DNA from 3 places in the Bifidobacterium sp. UTBIF-78 genome. Region 2 is predicted to be linked to each of the others. Evidence: riboswitches for the same ligand, from Rfam matches in the RefSeq annotation. Region 2 holds a riboswitch; each other region holds the start of a gene.
What was found. A riboswitch is a leader RNA that binds a small molecule or an ion and turns the genes downstream of it on or off. The one in region 2 is predicted to bind thiamine pyrophosphate.
Positions count from the first base shown of each region.

Region 1: another riboswitch for thiamine pyrophosphate. It lies ahead of thiS (sulfur carrier protein ThiS); the one in region 2 lies ahead of BG22_RS09265 (hydroxyethylthiazole kinase).
Region 3: another riboswitch for thiamine pyrophosphate. It lies ahead of tenA (thiaminase II); the one in region 2 lies ahead of BG22_RS09265 (hydroxyethylthiazole kinase).

Region 1 is NZ_JFAO01000019.1:22,321-28,350, reverse strand. It holds gene BG22_RS05140 (DUF1648 domain-containing protein) at 1-118, shown strand, start outside; gene argH (argininosuccinate lyase) at 242-1,723, shown strand; TPP riboswitch at 1,943-2,045, shown strand; gene thiS (sulfur carrier protein ThiS) at 2,288-2,482, shown strand; gene BG22_RS05125 (thiazole synthase) at 2,516-3,385, shown strand; gene thiF (thiazole biosynthesis adenylyltransferase ThiF) at 3,635-4,444, shown strand; gene BG22_RS05115 (DsrE/DsrF/DrsH-like family protein) at 4,533-5,840, shown strand.
Region 2 is NZ_JFAO01000046.1:4,843-10,872, reverse strand. It holds gene BG22_RS09280 (hypothetical protein) at 1-524, shown strand, start outside; gene BG22_RS09275 (response regulator transcription factor) at 603-1,304, shown strand; gene BG22_RS09270 (HAMP domain-containing sensor histidine kinase) at 1,301-2,809, shown strand; TPP riboswitch at 2,817-2,922, shown strand; gene BG22_RS09265 (hydroxyethylthiazole kinase) at 2,914-3,936, shown strand; gene thiC (phosphomethylpyrimidine synthase ThiC) at 4,150-6,030, shown strand, end outside.
Region 3 is NZ_JFAO01000003.1:98,994-105,023, reverse strand. It holds gene BG22_RS00955 (hypothetical protein) at 433-618, shown strand; gene BG22_RS00950 (hypothetical protein) at 703-894, opposite strand; gene BG22_RS00945 (dienelactone hydrolase family protein) at 936-1,655, shown strand; gene tenA (thiaminase II) at 2,239-3,006, opposite strand; TPP riboswitch at 3,000-3,157, opposite strand; gene BG22_RS00935 (metallophosphoesterase family protein) at 3,354-4,100, shown strand; gene BG22_RS00930 (aldo/keto reductase) at 4,271-5,119, shown strand; gene BG22_RS00925 (hypothetical protein) at 5,407-5,640, opposite strand; gene BG22_RS00920 (DUF1295 domain-containing protein) at 5,644-6,030, opposite strand, start outside.

The DNA of each region.
Region 1 (6,030 bases), on a different contig from region 2:
GGTGCCCAAGCGTTTCGGCGTCGGATGGACGGTCAACTTCGCCCGCCCGTCGGTGATCATCGTGTCTGTGGTCCTCATTGCGGTTTGCATCGGTTCTCTGGTGTTCGCGGTGATGTAGCCCAACGCTGATACTCTGACAGACAGTCGCAAACCATATGAATGCATGTGAAGTGCACTATCATGCACGCACGCGCATTTTCCGGGATATCGCATGACGCGCAGGAACGCGAAGGAGTAACGCATGACCGAATCCAACCAGCAGTCCGAACACCTCGCCCTGTGGGGCGGCCGATTCACGTCCGGCCCCTCGCCCGAGCTGGCCCGTCTGTCCAAGTCCACGCAGTTCGACTGGCGCCTGGCGGACGACGACATCGCCGGCTCCCGCGCCCACGCCCGCGCACTCGGCCGCGCCGGACTCCTGACCGACGACGAGCTCAAGCGCATGGAGGATGCGCTCGACACCCTGCAGCGCCGGGTGGACGATGGCTCCTTCGCCCCCATCGAGGACGATGAGGACGAGGCCACCGCGCTCGAACGCGGCCTCATCGACATCGCCGGCGACGAGCTCGGCGGCAAGCTCAGGGCCGGCCGTTCCCGCAACGACCAGATCGCCTGCCTGATCCGCATGTGGCTGCGCCGTCACTCCCGCGTGATTGCCGGGCTGCTGCTCGATCTCGTCAACGCCCTCATCGAACAGGCCGAGAAGGCCGGCCACACCGTGATGCCGGGCCGCACCCACATGCAGCACGCCCAGCCCGTGCTGCTCGCCCATCAGCTCATGGCCCACGCATGGCCGCTCATCCGCGACGTGCAGCGCCTCATCGACTGGGACAAGCGCATCAACGCCTCCCCGTATGGCTCCGGCGCGCTCGCCGGCAACACGTTGGGCCTCGACCCGGAGGCCGTGGCCCGCGAGCTCGGCTTCTCCCGTGTGACCGACAACTCCATCGACGGCACCGCCTCCCGTGATTTGGTGGCCGAATTCGCGTTCATCGCCGCCATGACCGGTGTGGATATCTCCCGTCTCTCGGAGGAGATCATCATCTGGAACACGCAGGAGTTCGCCTTCGTCAAGCTGGACGACGCTTACTCCACCGGCTCCTCGATCATGCCGCAGAAGAAGAACCCGGACATCGCCGAGCTGGCACGTGGCAAGTCCGGCCGTCTCATCGGCGACCTGACCGGCCTTATGACCACGCTCAAGGGCCTGCCCACCGCCTACGCCCGCGACCTGCAGGAGGACAAGGAGGCGGTGTTCGATCAGGTCGACACGCTCGAGGTGCTGCTGCCCGCCTTCACCGGCATGGTCCGTACCATGCGTTTCGATGCTGACCGTCTTGAGGCCGAGGCTCCGACCGGATTCGCGCTCGCCACCGATATCGCCGAATGGCTGGTCAAGAACGGGGTGCCGTTCCGCCACGCCCACGAGCTGTCCGGCGCGTGCGTCAAGCTCGCCGAAGGCCGCGGTCAGGAGCTGTGGGACCTGACGGACGAGGACTTCGTCGAGACGTTCTCCGCGTTCCTGCCCGCCGACAAGGCCCCGGGTGTGCGCGAGGTGCTGTCGAGCCACGGTTCGGTCAACTCTCGCAACGGCAAGGGCGGCACCGCCTACGGCCGTGTGCGCGAGCAGATCGTCGATGCCAAGGCCGAGGCGGAGGAGCTCAAGGTCTTCGCGGACTCGTCCTCGGATGGTTCCGCCTACAAGGCGCCCGGCACGTTCTAAGGTTCGCCGAGGCTCGCAAAGATTCGTAATACCCGCAGGCTCACCAAGGCCTCAGGTTCCTGGAGTTCCGGACTTTCCCCGCGCTTCCGGACTTGCCCGGGCCTTTTCGCGCACTTGCGGTCTCCCGAACGAACTTCCAATCCAGTCGGCTCCCTCTCCGTGAGGGGGCCGTTTTTCGTGTCGCACAGCCGGTTGTCATCGTGGACATCTACACTAGAGCGCAGTACGAACGGGAGCCGTAAGGCTGAGAGGAAGCGTGAAGCTTCGACCGGGGAACTTGACGCGGGTCATGCCGCCGTAAGGAATCGTCGTTTGGATTTGTCAGGGGATGCAGTCGAAGCTTCCAAGGACTCGCAGCGTTGCGACAGACCGCTCGTGGAGCACTATAACCAAGCTGTAGGGCTGATAGGCGCGGGTCTAGTCATCGCGGGATTCGTGAAGACGAAGGCGAGAGACGGACGCAGTGCATATCGGGCATACGGTCGCATGACTGGGTTCATGAATGGGCGCACCACTTAGGGTACGGTTCGTTTCGTGCGCCCTTTTTTAGTATTCGGAGGGATTATGCAGGTCAACGGCGAGCAGGTCACGCTTGACGCACCGGTCAGCGTGGCCGACTACCTCGAAGCGCACGGATTCCGTGCCGAACGGGTGGCCATCGAACTCAACGGCGAGATCATCCCGCGTGAGCGGCGTGCGGACGTCATGCTGGACGACCAGTGCGTCATGGAAATCGTTCAATTCGTCCAAGGTGGATGAATCCGGAACGGATGTAAGGAAAGGAAACCAATCATGAGCAACATCAATCCGGTCACTGAGGAATCCGTCGAGGCCACGCCGTTGCCGCCGCAGCCGAAGGTCGTCAATCCGGTGGGCACGGCCGCTCCCATGCTGCCGGTCGAGGATAAGCCGCTGAACCTCGGCGGCCATGAGTTCCAGTCGCGTTTCATTCTGGGTTCCGGCCGCTATGACCTGAACCTCATCAAGGCCACCGTCGAACACGCCGGCACGCAGATCGTCACCATGGCGCTGCGCCGTGCGCAGACCACCGAGAACAGCGTGCTCGATTACATTCCCGAAGGCATCACGCTGCTGCCGAACACCTCCGGCGCGCGCAACGCCGAAGAGGCCGTGCGCATCGCCCGTCTCGCACGCGAGGTGTGCCACACCGATTTCGTCAAGGTGGAGATCGAGCACGAGACCAAGTATCTGCTGCCGGACAACGCCGAAACCATCCGCGCCACCGAAATGCTGGCCAAGGAAGGATTCGTGGTCATGCCGTACATGTTCCCGGACCCTATCGCCGCACGTCAGCTCGAGGAGGCCGGCGCGGCAGCGGTCATGCCGCTCGGCTCGCTCATCGGCTCCAACATGGGCCTGCGCATGCGTGACTTCATCGAGATCATCATCGCCAACGCGCATGTGCCGGTGATCATCGACGCCGGCATCGGCCGACCGAGCCAGGCTTGCGATGCGATGGAGATGGGCGCGGACGCCGTCATGGCATACACCGCCGTGGCCTCCGCGGGCAACATCCCGCTGATGGCCGAGGCGTTCAAGAACGCCATCAACGCCGGCCGTGCAGCCTACCTGTCCGGTCTCGGCAAGGTGACCGAAGGCCAGGCCGTGCCGTCCAGCCCGACCACTGGATATCTGCACTGAAATTTGTATTGATATTTGGGATTGCTCCCTGCGGGTTGGCGATGGTTCCCCTCAGTCCGTCCGGCTCTCCTCAGTCCGCTTCGCGGCCAGCTCCCCTCAGGGAGGGGAGCCGAGTGGGGGGAATGACGTCGCGATTATCTCACGTAAGGGGAGGCGAGTGGGGGCTGGCGTTGCGGTTCTCTCGCTTGAGGGGAACGGGGGCTCGTCGCTTCGGCTTCCTTGCTTGGGGAGCCGGGATTTGGAGACAACATGGCATTATCGGATGAACAGCTTGAACGGTACTCCCGTCACCTCATCCTGAAGGGTGTGGGCGTAAAAGGGCAGAAGCGGCTGCTTGCCGCCAGCGTGCTCATCATCGGAGCGGGCGGACTCGGCTCGCCAGCAGCCCTGTATTTGGCGGCAGCGGGCGTGGGACGCATCGGACTCGTGGACGGCGATGTGGTCGATCTGAGTAACCTCCAGCGTCAGATCATCCACACCAACGCCGCGGTCGGCACCCCCAAGGTGGAATCAGCCGCGGCGGCCATCCGCGCGCTCAACCCGGACGTGACAGTCGAGACCCACCATGAACTGGTGGACGCCCGCAACATCGCCGCGCTGATCGAACCGTATGACCTGGTGATCGATGCCACCGACAACTTCGCGGCCAAATTCCTCATCAACGACGCCTGCGTGCTGGCCGGCAAGCCGTTCATCCACGCCGGCGTGGTCGGATTCGCCGGTCAGGTGATGGACGTGGTGCCCGGCGAGGGACCGTGCTACCGGTGCATCTTCCGTGATATGCCAGCGGCGGGCGAGATCCCGACCTGCAAGGAGGCCGGCGTGCTTGGCGCGGTGGTCGGCGTGATCGGCAGCCTTGAGGCCACCGAAGCCGCCAAACTCATCGTCGGCGTGGGGGAGCCGCTGGTGGGCCGCATGCTCACCGTCGACGCGTTGACAATGAACATCCGCCGTGTGCCGCTGCCCACGCATGTGCCGGACTGCCCGGTATGCGGTGATCACCCGACCATCACCACACTCGAGCCGGCCAACTACGTCCAGCCGGTCTGCGCCATCTGAACCGCGCCATCTGAACCATCGAACAGGACGACCGCGTAGGCTCGTCCGCACGGCCATCGGGAACGGCCATTTTTGGAAGGGGAAAACCATGACCATCACCTTGAAGCACGATCATGATGCCGACGACTACCGGCACATCGACGCGAATGAATTCGCACATCTTGACACATCCTCGGTCACGTTCTTGGATTTGCGCGCGCCGGATGAAGTGCTGGTGCACCCGATCGCCGGAGCGATCAACATCCCGTTCGAGAACATCGGACACATCGGCGATGCGCTGAGCGACATTCCGAAATCCAAGCCGGTGGTCGTCTTCTGCCGGGTGGGCGACTGGAGCACGCAGGTGTGCGAGATTCTGGCCGATCGCGGATACGATGCCGTCAATCTCGATGGCGGGTATGAGGCGTTGCGGGAAGCCGCCGCCGGGGAGTCCGGGGATGCTCGGGCCGAGAGCAATCCGTCCGAGAAGGGGCAGTCCGGCTCCGGCTCGTCGTCGCATGCGGCCGCTTCCGGTTCCGCGCCGGTCATGCCGCCCGTCGCACCGGTCACGTTGACCGCGCCCGTCTCATCCAAGGCCAAAACAGGCGACGGCACCGCATCGAGCGGAACCGCAACGCCGCAGCTGCTGCATGTGGATGCCAAGGGACTCAAATGCCCCGGACCGATTGTGGCCGTGGCCGATGCCCTGCGCGACCAGCCGGTCGGCACCCGCCTGAAGGCCGAGGCCACCGAGGACGCCTTCTGCTCGGACATCGCCGTATGGGCCGAACGCACCGGCAACCGTCTCATCGATCTTCGCCGGGACGACGAGGGCATCATCCACGTCGAGCTTGAGAAAACAGCCGCACAGCCTGCGGGGCGGTCTCTCGGCGCGAACCCGAGCGCGGCTGCGGTGCCGACTCCCGCTGACGCCGGCGGCGATGTGCTCCATGACAAGACCTTCGTGGTGTTCAGCGGCGATTTGGACAAGACCATCGCCGTGTTCATCATGGCCAACGGCGCCGCGGCGATGGGACGCAAGGTCACCATCTTCTTCACGTTCTGGGGGCTCAACATCCTGCGCCGCCCCAAGCGCGTACGCACGAACAAGAACCTCATCGAGCGCATGTTCGGCTTCATGATGCCGCGCGGCACCCGCAAACTCGGTCTGAGCCGCATGAACATGGGCGGCCTCGGTGCCGCGATGATCCGTTGGATCATGAAGTCCAAGAACGTGGCATCCCTTGAGGAGCTCATGCGCCAGGCCAAGGAGCATGGCGTGCGGCTGGTGGCCTGCCAGATGTCCATGGACATCATGGGCATCCGCAAGGAGGAGCTGATCGACGGCGTGGAACTTGGCGGTGTCAGCACGTTCCTCGGCTCCGGCGAGACCAGCGATATGAGCCTGTTCGTGTGAGCCCATCCGCGTGAGCCGCCCTGTTGCGGCGCCCGCCGACGTCTTCGCTCATCTCATCCCGGAGTATGAGGGCGGGCGGGCAAGGTTCTGCCATACAATCGGTCACGAAACGCCGGCGCCCGACCGTACATCGCCATGGACCCCGGCCCGCCGCGACGGCCCTGCACGGCCATCGCGCAAGATCCTTGAT
Region 2 (6,030 bases):
CGTACGTGGACGACTACGAGCGTCCCATCCTCGAGCAGGCCAAGAAGGAGGGGCGGGTCTCCACCGCCGCGTATGAGAAGGTCTGGTCGGACTACAAGACCTGCATGGTCGACCGCGGATTCAAGGAGCCGAAGCTCGAACGGTTCCCGAACGGCATGATGGACATCATGAGCCACATGCCGGGCACCGACGCGCAGGAGGAGGCATGGCAGGACGCCTACGCCGACTGCTATCTGCGATTCGATCATGTGCAGCGGCTGTACGGGCAGCAGCAGGGCAACCCGAATCTCTATGCGAATGTGGAGGAGGCGGTCGTCGACTGCATGAAACGCGAGGGCGTGGTGCCCGCAAGCTATACGGTCAAGGACTTCAATGACGGGTATACCCTGCTCCAAACGGAAGGCTTCACGGATGCAAAGGACAAGCTCGGCTACGACTTCGACGACTCGCGCGTGCGCGGCTGCAAGGCGGCGCAGGGCTGGTCGTCAAGCAGCACCGACGACCCCGTGGAGTACATCTGGTAGAGGCCGGCATATCGGCAATCGGGGCAATCAGTGCGGGAAACCGACACGGGGAATGACCGGATCGTGAGGCGGCGGAAGATGGCGGGGATACTGATCGTCGAGGACAACACAGGCATGGCCGCCTCGCTCGACGACGCGCTGCGGCATGAGGGGTACCGCACTTGGACGGCCGGGACCGGCGTCGAGGCGCTGGAGTTGCTCGCCGCGCACCGGGAGGACATCGACATCGTGCTGCTCGACCGCGATCTGCCCGTCATGTCCGGCGACACGGTGATGACGACGATCCGTTCGATGGGCATCGACGTGAGCGTGCTCATGGTCACCGCCTCCGGCAGCCTCGAGGACCGCGTGGAGGGGCTGGACCTCGGCGCGGACGACTATCTGGCCAAGCCGTTCGCTTTCCGGGAGCTGTCGGCCCGCATCCGCGCGTTGCTGCGGCACGATTCGCGCCATCGCGGGTCGCTTGGCAGCGGCGGGCCCGGCTCGGCACCCGGAACCGGACCCTCCCCGCTCATGATCGATTGCGAACGTCGGCTCGCGTACTGGCATGAGACCCCGCTGGACCTGACGGCCAAGGAATTCGCGGTGCTGCGGCGTCTGGACGAGGCGGACAGCGGATGGGTCGGTCTCGACGAGCTCATCGCCGAGGTCTGGCCGGATGGTTCGGCCAGCACGGGCGCGGCGAAAACCGTCATCTACACGCTGCGGCAGAAGATCGAACGCGCCGGCGGACGCGGGGCCATCGAATCGGCCCGCGGGAAGGGGTACCGGCTGCCATGAGCGAGCACCACGAACGTCGTACGCGACGACGCCTTCGCGTACGGTTGGCTCCCCGCACATTCCGGGGCAAGATCGCGCTGGCCATCGGTCTGTTGGTGGCGGTGTTTCTGGCAATCGCGCTGGCGTTGCAGGCCATGTTCTTCAGCCGCATCTACGACCGGTCGTCCTACCGGTTGTATCAGGTGGCCAAGGGCTCCACGCTGCCCTCGCCCGAGAACGGCGAGCTCTATGTGTCAACCACCGGCTGTTATTACACCAATTACGCGGTGGGCTGCGGGCCGATGACGCCCGGCTCGATCATGGAGATCAGCGATGCGGACATGCGCAAGCCCCTGATGCAGAGCGCCATGTGGTTCTCGCTGGCGCTGTTCGCCGCGTTCGCCGTGCTGGCCATGATCATGGCGTGGCTCATCTCGCGGCGGCTGGCCGGGCGCATCTCGTCGCTGGGCGCTCAGATGCAGCGGCTTGACCCTGCCGAACCGGGTGGGCGCGTGACGCTGGCGGGGTCCGACGAGGTGACCGATCTGGCCGGGGACGTGAACACCATGCTGGAGCGTATCGAGCGCGCGGCGGCCACGCAACGGCAGTTCATCGCGAACGCGTCGCACGAGCTGCGCACGCCGATCGCGGTGATCGAGACCAGTCTGGACGCGCCGCTGAGCCAGGGCCGCTTCCCCGATGATGTGGAGCCCGCAGTGCGGCGCGCGCTCGACGCCGATCGGAACGCCGCCGATCTGGTGGAGGGGCTGTTGGCGCTGTCGCGCGTGCAGAACATGGCGTTGCATCACGGCGACGCGGAGCCGCCGGAGACATCGCTCGGGGATGCGGCGGAACACGCGCTGGATGTCTCGTGGGATGCGATCGAGGCGCGCGGATTGAACGTGCGCACCGACATCGACCGGTCGGTGCGGGTGCGGGCGGACGAGACGATGCTCGCGCTGCTGGTCGGCAATCTCGTGCGCAATGCGGTGGTGCATAACGTGGAGTGCGGGGACATCGCCGTCACTGTGCGTGCGGCAGGCGGCGTAGTGGACGACAGTACGGTGAGTGGCGATACCGCGGACGGTAGCACGGTGAGTGGCAGCACGGTAGACGACGGTACGATGGATGGCTGCGCGGTGGACGGCTGCGCGGAGCTGTTGGTGGAGAACAGCACGGAGACGGGTGCCGATGGCGGGGCCGCCGGCGATGCGACCGTCAACGATGGGTCGGCCGGCAACAATGCCGCGCACGATTCCGGCGAATCCGGCAACCCCGACGAATCCGGTGGCTCCTCCGATGCCGGCCGGCCTTCCGATTCCAGCGATCTGGACGACTTGCTCGTTCCCTTCCACCGAGGCGCGGCCTCACGGTTGGAGAACCGGCCCGGCAATGGATTGGGCCTGTCCATCGTCAAAGAGATCGCGGATTTATACCATGCCGAGCTGCGACTCGCCAGACCCGAAGCAGGCCGATTCGCCGTTTCTGTGCGATTTTGTAACAACCATGTCCATGTTGGGGCATAACGTCGGCAACGTAATGCAGGGGAACCCGTGGGAACGCGGGTTGAGAATGGCCACGGCCTGACCCTTAGAACCTGTTGGTTAAGACCATCGTAGGGAGCAGTGATATGAGCGATGATTCGCACGCATCATGTTGCACGGACGCACACGGTGCGAATGGACACGACCATGACGAGCACGGGCATTGCGCTGATTGCCATTGCGCGAATGCGGGCAATGCCGGCAATGCGAGCAATAGCAATATAGCCACGGCGGGCGCACACGCCGATGACGACGAGCTCGCCTCGCTACGCCACGGCATCGCGCAGGCCGTACGGGATGTGAAGGCCAAGACGCCGCTGGCTCAGTCGTTCACGAACTTCGTGACCATCAATCTGGTGGCCAACGCACAGCTTGCGGCCGGTGGCACGGCTGCCATGAGCTTCCTGCCGGACGACGTGATCGACACGGCCTCCATCTCCGGCGCCGACTACATCAATGTGGGCACTTTGCTGCCCTTCTACGCGGACGCGCTGCCGCAGATCGCGCGTGCCTTCCGCAAATCCGGCCACCCGTGGGTGCTGGACCCGGTGGCGGCGGGCATCGGCCGGACGCGCACCGAGATTCTGCGCGCCTTCCGCGCCACACCGCCGACCATCGTGCGCGGCAACGCCTCCGAAATCATCGCGCTGGCCGATATGTGGGGGCTGAACCAGTCCGACGGCAACAATCCGGAGACCCGTCCCGCCGGCGTCGAGTCGGTGGATGAGGTGGACGCGGCCGTCGAACCGGCGAAGCGACTGGCCCGGTTCCTCACCGCCTCAGCCCCTGCCGGCAAGGCGGCCATGGCCGTCTCGGGCGCGGTGGATCTGGTGACCGACGGCGAGCAGGTCTACCGCTTGCCGGGCGGCAGCGCGCTGATGTCCAAGATCACCGGCGCCGGCTGCTCGTTGGGCGGCGTGACCGCCACGTATCTGGCCGTCGCCGAACCGTTGACCGCAGCCCTTGCGGCAACCCTGCTGTACAACCGCGCGGGCGAGATCGCCGAGGCCAAGGCCGACGGCCCGGGCTCGTTCCAAGTGCATCTACTGGATGCGCTGTGGAATCTCACGCCCGAACAGGTGGCGGAATCGGCGATTGCGGTGCAGTAGACCGTAGCGAGTTGAGAGGGGCGGTCTCTTCTCCGGCCTCGCTACGCGAGTCAGCTCCCTCATCAGAGGGAGCCAAGCCCACCGGTACCCGACTTGCCCATGATCCGCCGGCCAGCCCCTCAGCAGAGGGCGTCAAGACCGAGAAATCCTCACTTCCCCCGCCCACTGATACACAACAAGACTTCCTTAATAACCCAACACCAAGGAACACCAATGAACAACGAATACCCATACGCCTCCATGCGCGACTCGTTCGACCTGTCCGCGTACTTCGTGGTCGGCCCCGAGGACTGCAAGGGCCGCCCGCTCACCGATGTGGTTGATCAGGCCCTGCGCGGCGGCGCAACCTTCATCCAGTTGCGCGCCAAGAAGGCGGACGCCTCCGAACTGACCTCCATGGCCCAAGACATCGCGCAGATCATCGAGGACAACAACAAGTCCGACTCCGTGGCCTTCGTGATCGACGACCGCGCGGATGTGGTCTGGCAGGCCCGTCGCAAGGGCATCAAGGTGGACGGCGTGCATATCGGCCAGACCGACATGGAGCCGCGCGAGGCCCGCGCCCTGCTCGGCGACGAGGCGATTGTGGGTCTTTCCGCCGAGACCGAAAGCCTCGTCAAGCTCATCAACGAGCTGCCCGACGGCTGCATCGACTACATCGGCGCCGGCCCGCTGCACGTCTCCAAGACCAAGCCCGAGGCTTCGGTCGGCGGCAACGACGGTTCCGGCAAGACGCTGGACGACAAGCAGATCAACACCATCTGCGCGGCCTGCGACTTCCCGGTGGTCGTGGGCGGCGGCGTGACCGCGGCCGACATGACCATGCTGGCGGGCACCAAGGCCGCCGGCTGGTTCGCCGTCTCCGCCATCGCCGGCGCGGACGACCCGGAGGCCGCCACGCGCGCGATGGTCGAGGGATGGAAGGCCGTGCGCGGCGAGAGGAAGCACGGCTACGCCAAGCGCATCGTGACCCACACCCCGGCCGCCGACACGCAGGCCGCGCAGGAGGGCACCGCCCCGGCCGGCGCCGAGGCCACCGAGAAGAAGTTCACCAACGCCAAGGAGGCCAAGGCCGCGCAGAAGCTCGCCAAGCAGCAGCGCGTGGACATTGCCGCCCGCGGCTCCAAGCAGCGCGACAAGGCGCACATCCGCAAGACCAAGCCGGTGCACTTCGAAAACCAGTTCGGCGCTTACGATCTTGAGGTGCCGTACACCGAGATCAAGCTGTCCGACACCCCCGGCGTGGGCCCGAACCCGCCGTTCATCGACTACAACACCGAAGGCCCCAAGTGCGATCCGAAGGAGGGCCTGAAGCCCCTGCGCCTCGACTGGATCAAGGATCGCGGCGACGTCGAGGAGTACGAGGGCCGCCGCCGCAACCTCGAGGACGACGGCAAGCGCGCCATCAAGCGCGGCCGTGCGACGAAGGAATGGCGTGGCCGCACGCACCAGCCGATGCGTGCCAAGGATCACCCGGTGACCCAGATGTGGTACGCCAGCCATGGCATCGTCACCCCTGAGATGAAGTACGTGGCCGAGCGCGAGAACTGCGATGTGGAGCTCGTGCGTTCCGAGCTGGCGGCCGGTCGCGCGGTCATGCCGTGCAACATCAACCACCCGGAGGCCGAGCCGATGATCATCGGGTCCGCCTTCCTCACCAAGCTCAACGCCAACATGGGCAACTCGGCCGTCACCTCGTTCATCGACGAGGAGGTGGAGAAGCTCACTTGGGCAACCAAGTGGGGCGCCGACACCGTGATGGACCTCTCCACCGGCAACGACATCCACACCACCCGTGAGTGGATCCTTCGCAACTCCCCCGTGCCGATCGGCACCGTGCCGATGTACCAGGCGCTCGAGAAGGTCGAGGACGACGCCTCCAAGCTCAGCTGGGAGCTGTTCCGCGACACCGTCATCGAGCAGTGCGAGCAGGGCGTGGACTACATGACCATCCACGCCGGCGTACTGCTGCGTTTCGTGCCGCTGACCGCCAACCGCGTGACCGGCATCGTCTCGCGCGGCGGCTCGATCATGGCCGAATGGTGCCTGCAGCATCATCAGGAGAGCTTCCTGTACACCCACTTCGACGAACTG
Region 3 (6,030 bases), on a different contig from region 2:
TCGCTTGAGTCGTTTGTCGTCGTCACGATGTCAGGTGCCAACGGTGGGTTGTCGGATTAGTGGCCTTAGTGCCCCTTGACTGTCAGGTTTTCGATGGTTGGTAGTCGCATGGCAGTCGACTCTCATCGCCTGACTATCGGTTTTGTCGTTTCAATATCGGACGACACCGGACTGTTGAGAACCGACAATCATGCGTCGAGAACCGACAGCCAGCCGTCGATATTCAACAACGCAGCCGTGGAATGACGGATACGCGTGGGGACACAAACTGCATGCGCCGGAGGCCAATAGATTGGCTATCGGCCCAAACGGGTATGACGGTCGGCGGAGGGATCGGCGCCACGGTCGCCTAGCGTTGCTCAATCGGAATGCGTCGCGATTGTCATCCCGGCATAGTTTGTCCCGGCTGACGTATGATTGGCCGAAACACTCATGCCATTCGGCAAGATGAAAATCGATGCTCGCCAGCACCGCGGCATCCTGCAGAGAATCAGAATCGCATGTTCTCCGCGCTATTTGCAATGCCTTGCGGTACAGCTCAATGGAATAGAAATGTCCAGCAAGTTTGTCGATATGGCTGCTCCGGTCCTTGCGCTGACTGATGACAGAAATCCGTAGGAGCTGAATCCCGAAGCCGGCTCTACCTACATGACACGTTACGAGCTGATTCACGAAGATGAGCTACCTAACGATGCATACCGCTCACTCCTCCATTTCGTCATTCGTGCCGCCGATAATAGCAATCGACAATACAATAATGAGCTCCATACTTGGCATCCAGCTGCCTTCGTGGTTGTCTGGCAAGGCGCCAAATAACGCGTCTGATACGCAGCCCCCGCTGAAGCAGCTTGTGCTCGAATCCAACGACTGGCCTGGCAGCAAGTCAGTCATCATCAGACTCTTCAGACCAAGACGTATGTAGAAAGGAAACGACAATGCGGTTGCAGATGACCAGCAATATCGATGTTGCGCCGGACGACGACCGGCTGTTCGTGATGTTCCACGGATACGGGAACGACGAAAGCGAAATGGTCCGCATCATCGACGCGGTGTATGCATGCGAAGACGGCCTTGGGCCCGACGCCACGCCGCATGCAGTTCAATCATCCGCGGCGTCTCCCGCATCCGCAGTGTTTCCCGGCACTGCACCGGTTAGTGCCGCTCCCCTCGGCGCCACACCCAGCTATCTGTCGTTCCGAGGCACTTACGGCCGGCTGTACATGGGCGGCCATTACTGGTATCCGGATGGATGCGACGTCGAGGAGCGTCAACGTGAATGCGCGTCGGTCGGCGAGGCGGTAACGCAACTGCTTGCGGCACCGACGTTTGCAAGCCGACTCAAAGTGCTGGTTGGGTTTTCGCAGGGCGGCTATCTGTCCTACCGACTGGTCAAAGCATATCCGGACCTGTTCGATGCGGCGATACTGCTGAGCCCCTCATTCAAGGGTGAGGAGGATGCGACGCTCGAGTCACCGACGCGGTTCTTCCTGGCGTACGGCACCGAGGACCACACGATTCCCTTGGACGATCAGCACAATGCGCGTGCCGTGCTGGAAGACGCCGGCCACCTCACCTATCGGACGTACCCCGGCATGGGGCACGCCATCTGCGATCAGGAAATCGCCGACATCAGCGTTTTTCTGCGTGGACTGTAGTCACGCAGCGATCCGGCAGCAGGATTCGACTGCTGTTGGCGCCTATCTCGCTTGCAAGGGGTACATTCCGGGTTCTCCGGATAGCTATCTGCGTTGCAAGGGGTACCTGACGATGGATATTCCGAGTACGGACGGCGATATCGCAACGTTTGTACTCGGCATTTCGCCGATAAGGTACCCCTTGCAACGCAGATAGCTGTCCGCACACGCCCATATGTACCCCTTGCAAGCCAGATACCATGCTTGCAAAGTGTTCAACCACCGGCGGTCCCTGCATTCGTGCTTGCACGAACCGCGTTTCAGGCCACCCAAATGACTATCTGCGTTACAAGAGGCTGTTCAACGGGGATTCTGAGTACAGACACCGATATATCGGCATCCATACTCGGAGCTTGCCCTGTTGGGGAGCCCCTCGTAACGCAACTAGTGGTCCGTCTCTATAAATAATTGAGGGCTTCAGCTTTTTTCTCCCCAGTCATCTTCGCTGACGGCCCTCTCATCAGAGAGGGCCGATACCACTCCAACAATTGAGAGACAAACCATTAGCGTCCAGGGAACGGCGGCGTCCCCCGCTTGGCAGCGCTCACGCGCGTGCCGCGTCCCATTCGGGCTTCCACGAGTACTGCATGTCGTAGGCGCTGGCCCAGAACATATACTCGTTTTCGACACCGACGACGAAGATCTCGGTGAGTTCGGCCTTGCTCTCCTCGCTCAGCCCCTCCACGAGCGTCTCGATGTGCTTGAGCAGCCACGCCGCCGAGCTCCAGAACTCGTCGGTCTTGTACGTGTCGACCCAGCTCTTGTATGGGTTCGACTCCAGCGAATCGCCGAATTCGCGGGCGAGACGCTGCCCGTAATCGGCGTACACCCAAGCGCAGGGCAGCACGGCCACGAGAACGTCAACCAGCGGATTGCCGTAGGCGATGGACAGGATGTTCGACGTGTAGGCGCGTGCGAACGCCGACTGACGCACCGAGTTCATCTCCGCCTCGGTCACGCCGAAGCTCGCCATGTACTTGCGGTGCATGGCGGATTCCACGTTGAAGATGGCGTTCTGCACATCAACCATGAAGCGCATGATCTCGGGGTCGTGCGTCTTGGTGAGCGCGAGGGCGTGGACCTTGGCGTAGTCGTCGAGGTAGCGGTAGTCCTGCAGCAGGTAGAAGGCGAACTTCTCACGGTCGAGCGTGCCGGCGCCAAGTTCGCGCAGGAACGGCTGGCGGTATCCCTCCTCCCAGACGTGGTCGGCGGCCTTGCGCAGGCGCTGCGCGAACGGCGGCAGATGGTCGAGCGTGATGGGTCCGAATGCGGCGGCGTCGAACGACGATGACGTGACGGTGTCGGCGGTCATATGCGATTGCTCCCTTCGATGGTGTTGGCCAACAGGTTCCAAGGGTCAGGCCCGCGCCTTTCTCAACCTCGAGCCGGCCGAGCGGATATCCAAGCGTCCAGATCATCAGACGGGATTCGCGCGGCCGGCTCAGGTTCCCCTGCAACGTCGCTCATTATAACGGCAGACCGGGCGCAGCGCCATGGCGGCTAAAACCGCAGCAGATGCGATCGACGATTCGGCCGGCGTATAACGCCTCCCCACGGAACCGCCTACTCTGGAATCAGAGGTTGATGAGGAATCCGTGGAAGCAAGCAACAACAGATGCGAGCCGCAGGACGGTCTCAGCCATCGAGAAGGAGCATACGATGCGATATTTCACCACCGACACGCATTTCGGGCATCCGCTGGTCACCGTGCTACGTGGATTCACCACGTTCGATCCGAGTCGTTCGACCTACGAGGAGATTCTGCACACCTACGGCCGCAAGGCCGCCGAGGACTGGGCCAAGAAGACCGCGCTCGATTCGGGGCTCACCTTCCGCGAGGCGGCCGACACCGACGCCCACGACCGGGCGGTCATCGATGCCATCAACGCACAGGTCCGGCCCGATGACGAACTCTGGATTCTCGGCGACATCGGATTCCGCACGTCGCTCAATCATTTCAAGGATTGCCTGCGGGCGCTTAACTGCAGGCACCTGCATGGCGTGATCGGCAATCACGACGATTGGTGGCTCGAGGATAAGCCTGCGCGCAACCTGTTCGAAACCCTGGAGCCCAACGACGCCGTCGATATCGACGGGCTTGGCACGGTCAACCTGTCGCATTTCCCCTATCGTGAGGATCTGGCATACAGCTGGCCCGACGATGTGGCGAAATTCAGCGCGAAGGCGCTGCCGTTCGACGGCCGGATGCTGCTGTACGGGCACACCCACCAGCTCTCCCCCGACGGCGCCCGCCCCGAGGCGTTGAACGTGGGGCTTGATGCTTGGTCGCTGCAGCCGGTGAGCGAGTCGCAGGTCATCGCGTGGTTCCGCGAACACGCCACGGCGAGAGACATGGGCAGGGCCAACGCCGCGGGGACTCCGTCGCTCGACATGCCTACGTTCTGAGCGCAACAGGACTGATCGCAATCGTCGCAATAGCCTAATCAGCTTCCGGCGCAGCACGGTTACGACGAGTACAGTTGTCAACGGCGGGGCATCCGCCTCGGCACACTGGCCAAGCACTGGCCCAGATATGCATGCAAACAGCACAAGACAGCAAAGGAGCGATGATGACGCTGATGGAACCGCCGGCAATCCCCACGCGCAAGGCACATGACGGGCTGGAATTGCCCGCCATCGGATTCGGCACATACAAAGTGAACGGCTTCGCGGGCGCGGAGGCCATCAAGTCGGCACTGGAGGTGGGCTACCGGCTCATCGATTCCGCGTTCAACTACGAGAACGAGGGCATGGTCGGCAAGGCGATCCGCGAGTCCGAAGTGCCGCGCGAGGAGATCATCGTGGCCTCGAAGCTGCCCGGCCGTCATCACCAGTACGATCAGGCGCGCGCGACCATCGAGGAGTCGGTGGCCCGCATGGGACTCGACTACATCGATCTGTACCTCATCCATTGGCCCAACCCCTCGCAGGGTCAGTTCGTGGAGGCGTGGCAGGCGCTAGTCGATGCGCAGCAGCAGGGCATCGTCAAGCATATCGGCGTGAGCAACTTCCTGCCCGGCCACATCGACCTGCTCATCCGTGCCACCGGTGTGACGCCGGCCGTCAATCAGGTGGAGCTGCATCCGTTCTTCCAGCAGAACGAGCAGCGCGCCTATGACGAGGCCCACGGCATCATCACCGAGGCGTGGAGCCCGCTCGGACGCGCCAACCAGATGCTCAAGGACCCGACCATCGTGCGCATCGCCGAGAAGCACGGCGTCTCCCCCGTGGCCGCCATCCTGCGCTGGCATCTGCAACTGGGCGACGTGGCGATTCCGAAGTCCATGCACCGCGAACGCCAGCGCGCCAACCTCGACCTGACCGGTTTCGCGCTCGACGAGCAGGACATGCAGGACATCGCCGCCATGGACAACCCGGAGGGCTACACCTTCGGTCAGAACCCCCACTGGCACGAAGAGGACTGAGGCGGCGGCTCGGTGTGGTCGGCATGGCGTAATCGATACGGTGCGATCGACATGGTACGGTCGGCTCGACACAATGTCGTACTCGGACACCAAGCCCGTCACTGACCGCCGGCGCCCGACGGATATGGGGCAGATCGTCATGACTTAGGTACTTCTGTCGTTTCTTAGGCAGGTCACGGAGGAAAACACGTATGCAAAGGCTGAAATACGTGTTCAACGCCGAGAGGCACGTACCCAAGAAACGACAGAAGTACCTAAGAAACAAGCCACATCACATGTCGGAGCCGTCAAGCCCCCTGCCGGCTGATGCCGCCCTTGTGTCCTGTGGCCTTGAATGGCTTGGTGCGAACGGAAACGGCGCCTGACAACGACGTCTTGCCTCTCGTGCGCCGCTCGTCATGTTGAGCGGGCTGAGTGGATTGATTGGGCTGCCGGCCGCGTGCGCCGGGCTTGGCGTTGATGCCTTTGGCCTGCAGCGCCTTCACCCAACGTTCATCCATATAGTTCACATCATCCTCCATCGCTCACCCCACCAGCCACTTGAATTTGGCCACCGAATACAGTGGAACGAACGGAATGAGAATCGGCGTACGGTTCGCATAGTCACGGTATTCGGGATTGTCGCCATAATTCTTAGTCTGGCGGATTTCGAGCCGACGAGCCCCACCGAACATAATCCAGACAATGCATGCCCAGCCGGCGACGGCCGCCAGCCACTGCCAGATACCGTGCATCGCGGTCCAGCCGGATACGAACACGCCGGTCCATGTCAGGACTTCGCCCAGATAGTTCGGGCAACGCACGAGACGGAATACGCCCACGTCGCAGAATCGTTTCGGATGCTGCTGCTTGAATCGGTTTTTGGTGGCGTCGGCCACGGATTCCAAGACGATGCCGACGGCCATGATCAC